DNA from 2 places in the uncultured Azonexus sp. genome. Region 2 is predicted to be linked to the other one. Evidence: riboswitches for the same ligand, from Rfam matches in the RefSeq annotation. Region 2 holds a riboswitch; the other holds the start of a gene.
The links. A riboswitch is a leader RNA that binds a small molecule or an ion and turns the genes downstream of it on or off. The one in region 2 is predicted to bind cobalamin.
Positions count from the first base shown of each region.

Region 1: linked by a shared signal. The riboswitch ahead of Q0799_RS00920 (ribonucleoside-diphosphate reductase subunit alpha) and the one ahead of Q0799_RS03920 (TonB-dependent receptor) in region 2 are both predicted to bind cobalamin.

Region 1 covers NZ_CALJNI010000001.1:198,791-203,163, forward strand. The annotation lists gene Q0799_RS00915 (3'-5' exonuclease family protein) at 1-1,214, opposite strand, end outside; cobalamin riboswitch at 1,341-1,543, shown strand; gene Q0799_RS00920 (ribonucleoside-diphosphate reductase subunit alpha) at 1,699-4,373, shown strand, end outside.
Region 2 covers NZ_CALJNI010000004.1:243,091-247,463, forward strand. The annotation lists gene Q0799_RS03915 (iron ABC transporter permease) at 1-116, opposite strand, end outside; gene Q0799_RS03920 (TonB-dependent receptor) at 120-1,952, opposite strand; cobalamin riboswitch at 2,057-2,263, opposite strand; gene Q0799_RS03925 (hypothetical protein) at 2,378-2,575, shown strand; gene Q0799_RS03930 (cell division protein ZapA) at 2,577-2,903, shown strand; RNA gene ssrS (6S RNA) at 2,928-3,107, shown strand; gene Q0799_RS03940 (sulfite exporter TauE/SafE family protein) at 3,158-3,964, shown strand; gene Q0799_RS03945 (enoyl-CoA hydratase-related protein) at 3,965-4,373, opposite strand, start outside.

The DNA of each region.
Region 1 (4,373 bases), on a different contig from region 2:
TCACGGATGATCGCCGGGCCGGGGAAGGGCCAGCTGGCGAGTTTCAGTGTCACCATCGCGCCCATCAGTCGCATGCTGTGCTTGGCCAACGGCTCCTTGCCGACACAGCCGCCTTTGCAGCGGCGCGTCTGGTGGCCGAAGCAGGGTTTGTTGCCGACCTGGCGGTCGAGTCCGCTGAGGATGTCGCATAGTTGGTGGGCGTCGACCAGTTTGCGCAGCGTCTGCGTGGCTTCGCGGGGGCTCTTGAACAGTCCGTAGCAGGCGTTGCCGATGCCGAAGTCGAGGTCGGCGGCGAGGCGCAGTTCGGGTTTCAGCCAGCCGTCGCCGGCATCGATCAGGGTCCAGGTGCACACCTCTTCGTTGCGCCGTAACTGTCGGTTCTGCGTCGGTTGGCGGGTTTTCACCAGCTCGGCTTCGCGCAGCAGGGCGCCAATTTCGCCTGCGGTTTCGATCCAGTCGATGCGCCGGGTTTGCTGCGCCAGCGTCATTTCACGAGCCGAACGATGGTCGGCGGAAAAATGCGACAGCACCCGGCTGCGGATGTTCTTGCCCTTGCCGATGTAGAGCGGCAGTTCGCCGTGTTCGCTGGCTTCGCCGTAGAACAGGTAAACGCCGGGTGTTTCCGGCAGTTCGTCGATGACGGCGGGGTCGAGATGCGGCGGCAGGCTGGGGTAGGTGTTGAGTTTCCTGAGCGCTGCGTCGATGTCCTCGCCGCTGCGTTCGGCGTGGATTCTTTGCCAGAACTGATGGATCAGCTGGGCATCGGCCAGCGCCCGATGGCGACCGTTGGCGATCAGGCCGTGGCGCTCGATCAGGCTGTCCAGGCTGTGGCGCTTGAATTCCGGGTAGAGCGCGCGCGACAGCTTGACCGTGCACAGCACCGGCGCGCGGAATTCGATGCCGCTGCGCTTGAATTCGTTTTTCAGGAAGCCATAGTCGAAGCGCGCGTTGTGGGCGATGAACAGCCGTCCCTTGAGCCGGCGCAGGACATCTTCGGCGACCTCTGCAAAGGGCGGGGCAGAGGCGACCATGGCGTTGCTGATGCCGGTCAGGCTCTCGATGAATGGCGAAATATGGGTGCCCGGATTGACCAGTTGCTGCCACTCACGCACGGTCCCGTCGGCATCGACCTCGACGATGCCGATTTCGGTGATGCGGTCGGAGGTGGCGGTGGCGCCGGTGGTTTCCAGGTCGACGAAGGCGAGGGCAGTCATGGGGGCGGATTTTCGCATGAGACGGCGCGCGATTCATCCGCTTTGTTTCTACTACCCCTAGTGTTGTTCTTGTGTTTTCGTGCCTTATTTAGTGCTCCCTGCTTGCGCTTCGTCCTGCCTTGTCATAAAGTGTGCGCCGTTGATGGTTCCCCGCAAGGGGATTAAAACGGGAATCCGGTGCCGGATCTGACGATCCGAATCCCGGGGCTGCCCCCGCAACTGTAACCGGCGAGCGTTTCGCCACCCCATGCCACTGGATGCGTCCGGGAAGGCGGGTGAAACGCGTTGAGCCGGGAGCCAGGAGACCTGCCGCAACGTGTCCTTTTCATTTTCCTTTGGGGCGGGGTGTCCCTGGTGAGAGGTTTTGCGTGAGCGTTTCGTCTCCTGTCGTCCGTGCTTGTCCGTTGTCGCCGTCCGTCGGCACAGCGCTGCGCGGTCGCGTCACGCGCCAGCCATGTTCCGCCCCCCGAACCGGAGCATTGCCGTGTCCTCGAACGTCCTCGCGCACATTTCCGACCTGTCCGCCCACAGTGCCGCCGCGCTGCAGGTGATCCGCCGTCATGGCGCGGTCGTCGAATTCCATCCCGAGAAGATTTCCGTCGCCCTGACCAAGGCTTTCCTGGCGGTCGAGGGGAGCCAGAGCGCGACCTCGTCGCGGGTGCGCGAACTGGTCGCGCGGCTCACCGAAACGGTCGTGCGTTCGCTGACCCGCCGCCTGCCGGACGGTGGCCGGGTGCATATCGAGGACATCCAGGACCAGGTCGAACTGGCGCTGATGCGCTCCGGCGAGCACGACGTCGCCCGCGCCTACGTGCTCTACCGCGAACGACGCGCCGCCGAGCGGGCCGCGCTGGCCGAAGTCCAGGGCGTGCCCGAACTGCATGTGACGGTCGATGGCGAGCGCCGGCCGCTCGATGTCGCCGGCTTGCTGAAAACCTGCGAAACGGCGTGTGCCGGGCTGGGCGAGGGCGTTTCGCCGCGGACCATCCTCGACCACGCGCTGAAGAACCTGTACGACGGCGTTGCGCTGGCCGACGTCAAGCAGGCGCTGGTGCTCGCTGCGCGCACGCTGATCGAGCGCGAACCCGGCTACGACTACGCCACCGCCCGCCTGCTGCTGGCCAGCCTGGTCGAGGAAGCGGCCGGGCCGGAAGCGGCGCAGAATGAGGCCGTCGAAGCGGCTTATTTCCCGGTCTTCGTCGAACGCGGCGTGATTGCCGAACTGCTCGACCCGCGCCTCAAGGATTACGACCTCGACCGCCTGGCCGCCGCACTCAAGCCCGAGCGCAACCAGTTGTTCGGCTACCTCGGCCTGCAGACGCTGTACGACCGCTATTTCCTGCACATCGACGGCCGCCGCATCGAAACGCCGCAGCTTTTCTTCATGCGCGTGGCGATGGGCCTGGCATTGAACGAAATCGACCGCGAAGCGCGCGCCATCGAGTTTTACGACCTGATTTCCAGCTTCGATTTCATGTGTTCGACGCCGACCCTGTTCAACAGCGGCACCCTGCATTCGCAGCTTTCTTCCTGCTACCTGACCACGGTGGCCGACGACCTCGACGGTATCTACCAGTCGATCAAGGAAAACGCGCTGTTGCAGAAATACGCCGGCGGGCTGGGCAACGACTGGACGCCGGTGCGCGCGCTGGGCAGCCGCATCAAGGGCACCAACGGCCAGAGCCAGGGCGTGATTCCCTTCCTCAAAGTAGTCAACGATACGGCAGTCGCCGTGAACCAGGGCGGCAAGCGCAAGGGCGCCGTCTGCGCCTACCTGGAAACCTGGCACCTGGACATCGAGGAATTCCTGGAACTGCGCAAGAACACCGGCGACGAGCGCCGCCGCACGCACGACATGAACACCGCCAACTGGATTCCCGACCTGTTCATGCAGCGTGTGATCGCCGGTGCTGACTGGACGCTGTTCTCGCCGGTCGATACGCCCGACCTGCACGAGAAATCCGGCCGCGCCTTCGTCGAGGCGTATGAAGCCTACGAAGCCAAGGCCGCCGCCGGCCAGTTGAAGCTGCACAAGAAAGTGCCGGCCGTGCAACTGTGGCGCAAGATGCTGACCATGCTGTTCGAGACCGGGCACCCGTGGATCACCTTCAAGGACGCCTGCAACCTGCGCTCGCCGCAGCAGCACGTCGGCGTCGTCCATTCGAGCAACCTGTGCACCGAGATCACGCTGAACACCTCGGGTTCGGAAACGGCGGTGTGCAACCTCGGCTCGGTCAATCTGCTGGCGCATCTCAAGGACGACCAGCTCGACCGGGAAAAGCTGGCGCGCACCGTGAGCACCGCCATGCGCATGCTCGACAACGTCGTCGACATCAACTTCTACGCGACGCCCAAGGCGCGCAACGCCAACCTGCGCCACCGCCCGGTCGGCATGGGCATCATGGGTTTTGCCGATTGCCTCTACCAACTCGGCATCGCCTACGCCTCGCCGGAAGCCGTCGAATTCGCCGACCGCAGCATGGAAGCCGTCTGCTACCAGGCCTATTGGGCATCGACCGAATTGGCGCAGGAGCGCGGCCGCTATTCCAGCTTCACCGGCAGCCTGTGGGATCGCGGCATCCTGCCGCACGAAAGCATCGCGCTGCTCGAAGCCGGGCGCGGCGAGGCGGTCGAACTCAACCGTGACAGCCGTCTCGACTGGGACGCGCTGAAACAACGCATCGCCCGTTACGGCATGCGCAACTCCAACTGCGTCGCCATCGCGCCGACCGCGACCATCTCCAACATCGTCGGCGTCTCCGCCAGCATCGAGCCGGCCTACCAGAACCTCTACGTCAAATCCAACCTGTCCGGCGAATTCACCGTGGTCAACGAAGCGCTGGTGCGCGACCTCAAGGCGCTCGACCTGTGGGACGAAGTCATGGTCGCCGACCTCAAGTACTTCGACGGCTCGCTCGCTCGCATCGACCGCGTGCCCGACGAGCTGAAAGCCCGCTACGCCACCGCCTTCGAGATCGACCCGGTGTGGCTGATCGAAGCCGCGGCGCGGCGCCAGAAATGGATCGACCAGGCGCAATCGCTCAACCTCTACCTGGCGCTGCCCTCCGGCAAGAAACTCGACGAAATATACAAACTGGCCTGGAAGCGCGGCCTGAAGACCACCTACTACCTGCGCACGCTGGGCGCCAGCCAGGCGGA
Region 2 (4,373 bases):
ACGATGTCGAGCAACGGTACCTTCAGGCTGCCCGCCGACAAGGCCAGCGCGAAGCTCACCAGCGCCAGCAGGCTGAGCGCGGTGAGGATCAGGAAGGCACGGCGGCGGGTGGGCATGGATTACTTCGGACTGTAGCGGATGCCGATGAAGGCATTGCGCCCCGGGGTGGCGTAGGTATCGGCGAGTATATAGTCCCGGTCGAAGAGGTTGTTGACGCGGGCAAAAATGCTCCATTCCGGGGCAAAACGGTAGGCAGCGTAGAGATTGGTCAGCGCGTAGCCGTCCAGTTCCACTCTGGTCGTTCCGGAATACTCGTAGCGCTTGCCGCTACCCAGCATTTCGGCACGCCAGTCCCAGCGGTCCAGCGTCTGGCCGACCGAGATGGCGGCCGAGTGCCGGGCACGCCTGGCAAGCTGACGGTCGTTGCGACGGTCAATCGCGTCAAGCCAGTCGTAGCTGGCCTGAAGATCCAGGCTGCTGAGCTTGCCCTGCCAGCTGAGTGTCGCACCCTCAAGTCTGGCGGAATCGATGTTCGTGGGCTGGTTCAGGGCGCCGACCCGGGTCCAGGCAATCATGTCCTTGACCCGGTTCAGGTACCAGGTCAACGAGATGGCCTGATTCCCGGCTTCATAGTGAATCGACAGCTCGCGATTGATCGCCGACTCGGGCTGCACGGCCGGGTTGCCGACGAAGGTTCCGGTCAGCGGGTAGTACAGTTCGTTGAAGGTCGGCGCCTTGAAGGCGGTGCCAACGCTCGCGCTGGCTCGCCAGTTGTTCGAGAAACGATAGCCATAGGCCAGCGAGCCGGTGGTCTTGTCACCGAACAGCGAGTCGTCGTCGTAGCGGGTGCTGGCCTGTAGGCGATGGGCGCCGAATCCACGGTTCCAGCCCAGCTGGACCGCGTCGTTGCGGCGTTGGGTTTTGGGGTAATTGCCCGAGGTATTGATGGCTTGCTCGGTACGCTCGAAGCCGATCAGGAAATTGCCCAGGCTGCCGCTCAGATCGTTCTGCCAGGCGTACATATCCTGCTCGGTGTTGAATTGACTGTTGCGCAGACCATTGCGCAGATTTTTCGAGTGATCGATGCTGCGCCCGACGGTCAATGTGCTGTTCCAGGCGCTGGTCAGCCGGTTTTTCAGTACCAGCGAGGCGTTGCCGTTTCTGGTCTGATTGACCCAGTCGACCGTCACGCCGGTGCCGTCGTAGCTGTTGCGACCTTCGGCGTGCAGGGCGGAAAGCATCAGTTCGTGTCCGGGGGCGAAGGTATAGCCGAGCCGTGCTGAGGTCGCCTGGTTGCGGAAACCGTCCTTGTCGGGATTGGCTGTCGCCGTCCACGGGCGACTGTTGAAGCCGTCGGTCGTCTCATGCGAAAGGGTCACGCCGTACTGCCAGCCGTTGCGCTTCCCGGACAAGCTGGCGCTGCCATTGCGCGTGCCGTAGCTGCCGGCTCCGGCTTCGGCAGAAAGATGAAGGGCTTCCTCGCTGCGCCGGGTGAAGATCTGGACCACGCCCCCGATGGCGTCGCTGCCGTACATTGCGGAGGCTGGGCCGCGGATGATTTCGATGCGCTCGATCTGGGCGACCGGAATGCGTGACCAGGTGGGTTCGCCCGACGTGGCCGAGCCCACCCGCATGCCATCGACCAGCAGCAGCACATGTTTGGCGTTGGTGCCGCGGATGAGCAACGAGGAATTGGCACCCCAACTGCCGTTGGCGACGATCTGTATGCCCGGCTGAGCGGCCAGGATCTGTTCGAGATTGGTGTGGCCGGCGGCTTCGATCTCGTTGCGCTCGATCACGCTGACATCGGTCAGCACTTCGCTGACCCGCATCGGCTGGCGTGTCGCGGTGACCACCATGGTGTCGAGGCTGGCAAGCTGTTCCGTGGCCTGCAGCGGTTGGCAAAAAGCGAGCGGTAGCAATACCGCCAGCGGCTTGAGGCGTGAATTCATGGATTTCCCCTTCCCGGCAGGCGTCCCCGCATGCCGGAATGCATTGACAAGAAAGTCCGCAGGGGAGAGGGCTGGTCTGGAACCGGCACCACCACCCCGTGGTACTTCCGCTAGGTGTGCAAGGCCGGTATCCGGGCTCGCAAGTCTTGACGTATCGCCTTCCCAGGTTTCCCCAGTGGCTTCGTGATACGCCCGCACTTGCTTACCGTTGCGGGGGCAGCAGCGGCTTGGTCTCGTTGGAGACGCACCGCTTTCCCGTTTAACTGCGCTTGGTGAAAACCGCGCGCAGCACCTGACACGGCGCGCATTCTAGCGCGCCTGGCCGGGAGATGCGAATGCCAATGGCGTCGACAGCCGATAAAACACTTTGAAAATAGCTGCTTAGTCCTTGACCGGGCAGTATTTGTCCCTCTATAGTGCGCGCCATGAATAGCGAATTCGAAGCGCTCGAAGCCAAGATCGATCAGGTCGTCGCCCTGGTGCACCAGTTGCGTGCCGAGAACGAGGTCCTGAAGAACCAGATAGCCACGGCCGAGGCCGAGCGTCTGCACTTGCGCTCGACGATGACGGCTGCCCGCGAGCGGCTGGAAGGCCTGATGGACAAGCTGCCCGAGGATGCCTGAGATGAGTGCCGAGCAGAATTTCCTCGACGTCAAGATCATGGGCCGCGAATACCGCGTTGCCTGCCGGCCGGAGGAGCGCGATGCGCTGCTGGCGGCGGTCGATCTGGTCGACAACAAGATGCGCGAAATCGCCCAGAAGACCAAGAGCACCATTGCCGAACGCGTGGCGGTGATGGCCGCGCTGAACATCGCCCACGAACGCCTGGCGGCGCCGGCTGGCGAGGCTGCCGAAGAAGCGCTTGCGTCGACCGACACGAAGCGTAGAATCGAAGACATGGGAGCACGGCTCGATGCCGTGCTGGCACCCCAGCAGCAACTGGATCTCTGAGTCGCTGCGGGATTGCCCGCCGAGTGTTCCCTGCGGTGTTTGTTAAGGCCATATATTCCTTGAACCAATGCTGATTGGCATCGGTTGCGGACCAAGACTCCGCTGTTGTGCGCGTTCTTCGTCGAATGTGCCTGATGCGGAAGGAAAGCAGCCACTCTGAACCCAGGTTCAGGATGCCGGCCTGACGGCACTCGCGGGGACTTTTACCAAACAGGTGGCAGCTTCTGCCACCTGTTTTCATTTGCAGGGTGGTGATGGAAATCGAGTGGCTGCTGGCCTATCTGCTGTTGGGCGCGTTTGTCGGGTTTTTTGCCGGTCTGCTCGGCGTGGGTGGCGGCGGCATCATGGTCCCCGTATTGACCACCCTGTTTGCCGCGCAAGGCTTTCCCCGCGAGCATCTGGTTCATGTTGCGCTGGGGACGTCGATGGCGGCCATTGTGATGACTTCGATTTCCAGTCTGCGTGCGCATCATGCCCATGGTGCGGTGCGTTGGGACATCGTGCGCGGCATTACGCCGGGTGTCCTGCTCGGTACTTTCGGCGGCACCTTCATCGCCTCGCGCGTGGATAGCGTGCCGCTGGCGATTTTCTTTGGCTGCTTCATGGCCTATGTGTCGCTGCAGATGATCCTCAACGTCAAACCCAAGCCGACCCGGGAACTGCCCGGTCAGGCCGGCATGGTCGGCGTCGGTGGCGGCATCGGCCTGGTCTCGGCGCTGGTGGCGATCGGCGGCGGCTCGCTGTCGGTGCCGTTCATGACCTGGTGCAACGTCAAGATGCAGCACGCCATCGGTACTTCGGCGGCGATCGGCTTGCCGATTGCGCTGGCCGGGGCGCTCGGTTACCTGATCAACGGCTGGGGCAGCAGCGGCCTGCCGGACTGGTCCATCGGTTACGTCTATCTGCCGGCACTGGTGCTGGTCAGCGCCGTGTCGACGTTCACCGCGCCGCTGGGCGCCCGCCTGGCGCATCGGCTGCCGGTGGCAACCCTGAAGAAGGTGTTTGCCGGTGTGCTGATCCTGCTCTCGGCGAAGATGCTGCACACCGTTTTCGGTAGCTGATCAGCGCGCCTTGAACACCGGTTTGCGCTTTTCCAGGAAAGCCGCCAGCCCTTCCCGGTAGTCCTCGGTGTCGAGGAAGGCGAAGGACGCGGTTTTTTCTTCGTCGGTCAACGGGCGGCCGTCGAGCAGGCGGTGGATCCATTGCTTGTGCCAGGCAGCGACCAGCGGGGCGCCGTGGCCGATGCGGCGGGCTGTGGCATAGGCTTCGTCGATGACCTGCGGGTCGGCGACAACGCGCGTCAGCAGGCCTTTTTCATAGGCTTCGCGGGCGTTCAGGATGCGCCCTTCGAGCAGGATTTCCTTGACCACCGCCGGCCCGGCAAGACGTAGCAGGCCTTCCATTTCGCCCGGGTACATCGAGAAGCCGAGCTTGTTGATCGGTGCGCCGAAGCGCGCGCTTTCGCCGGCG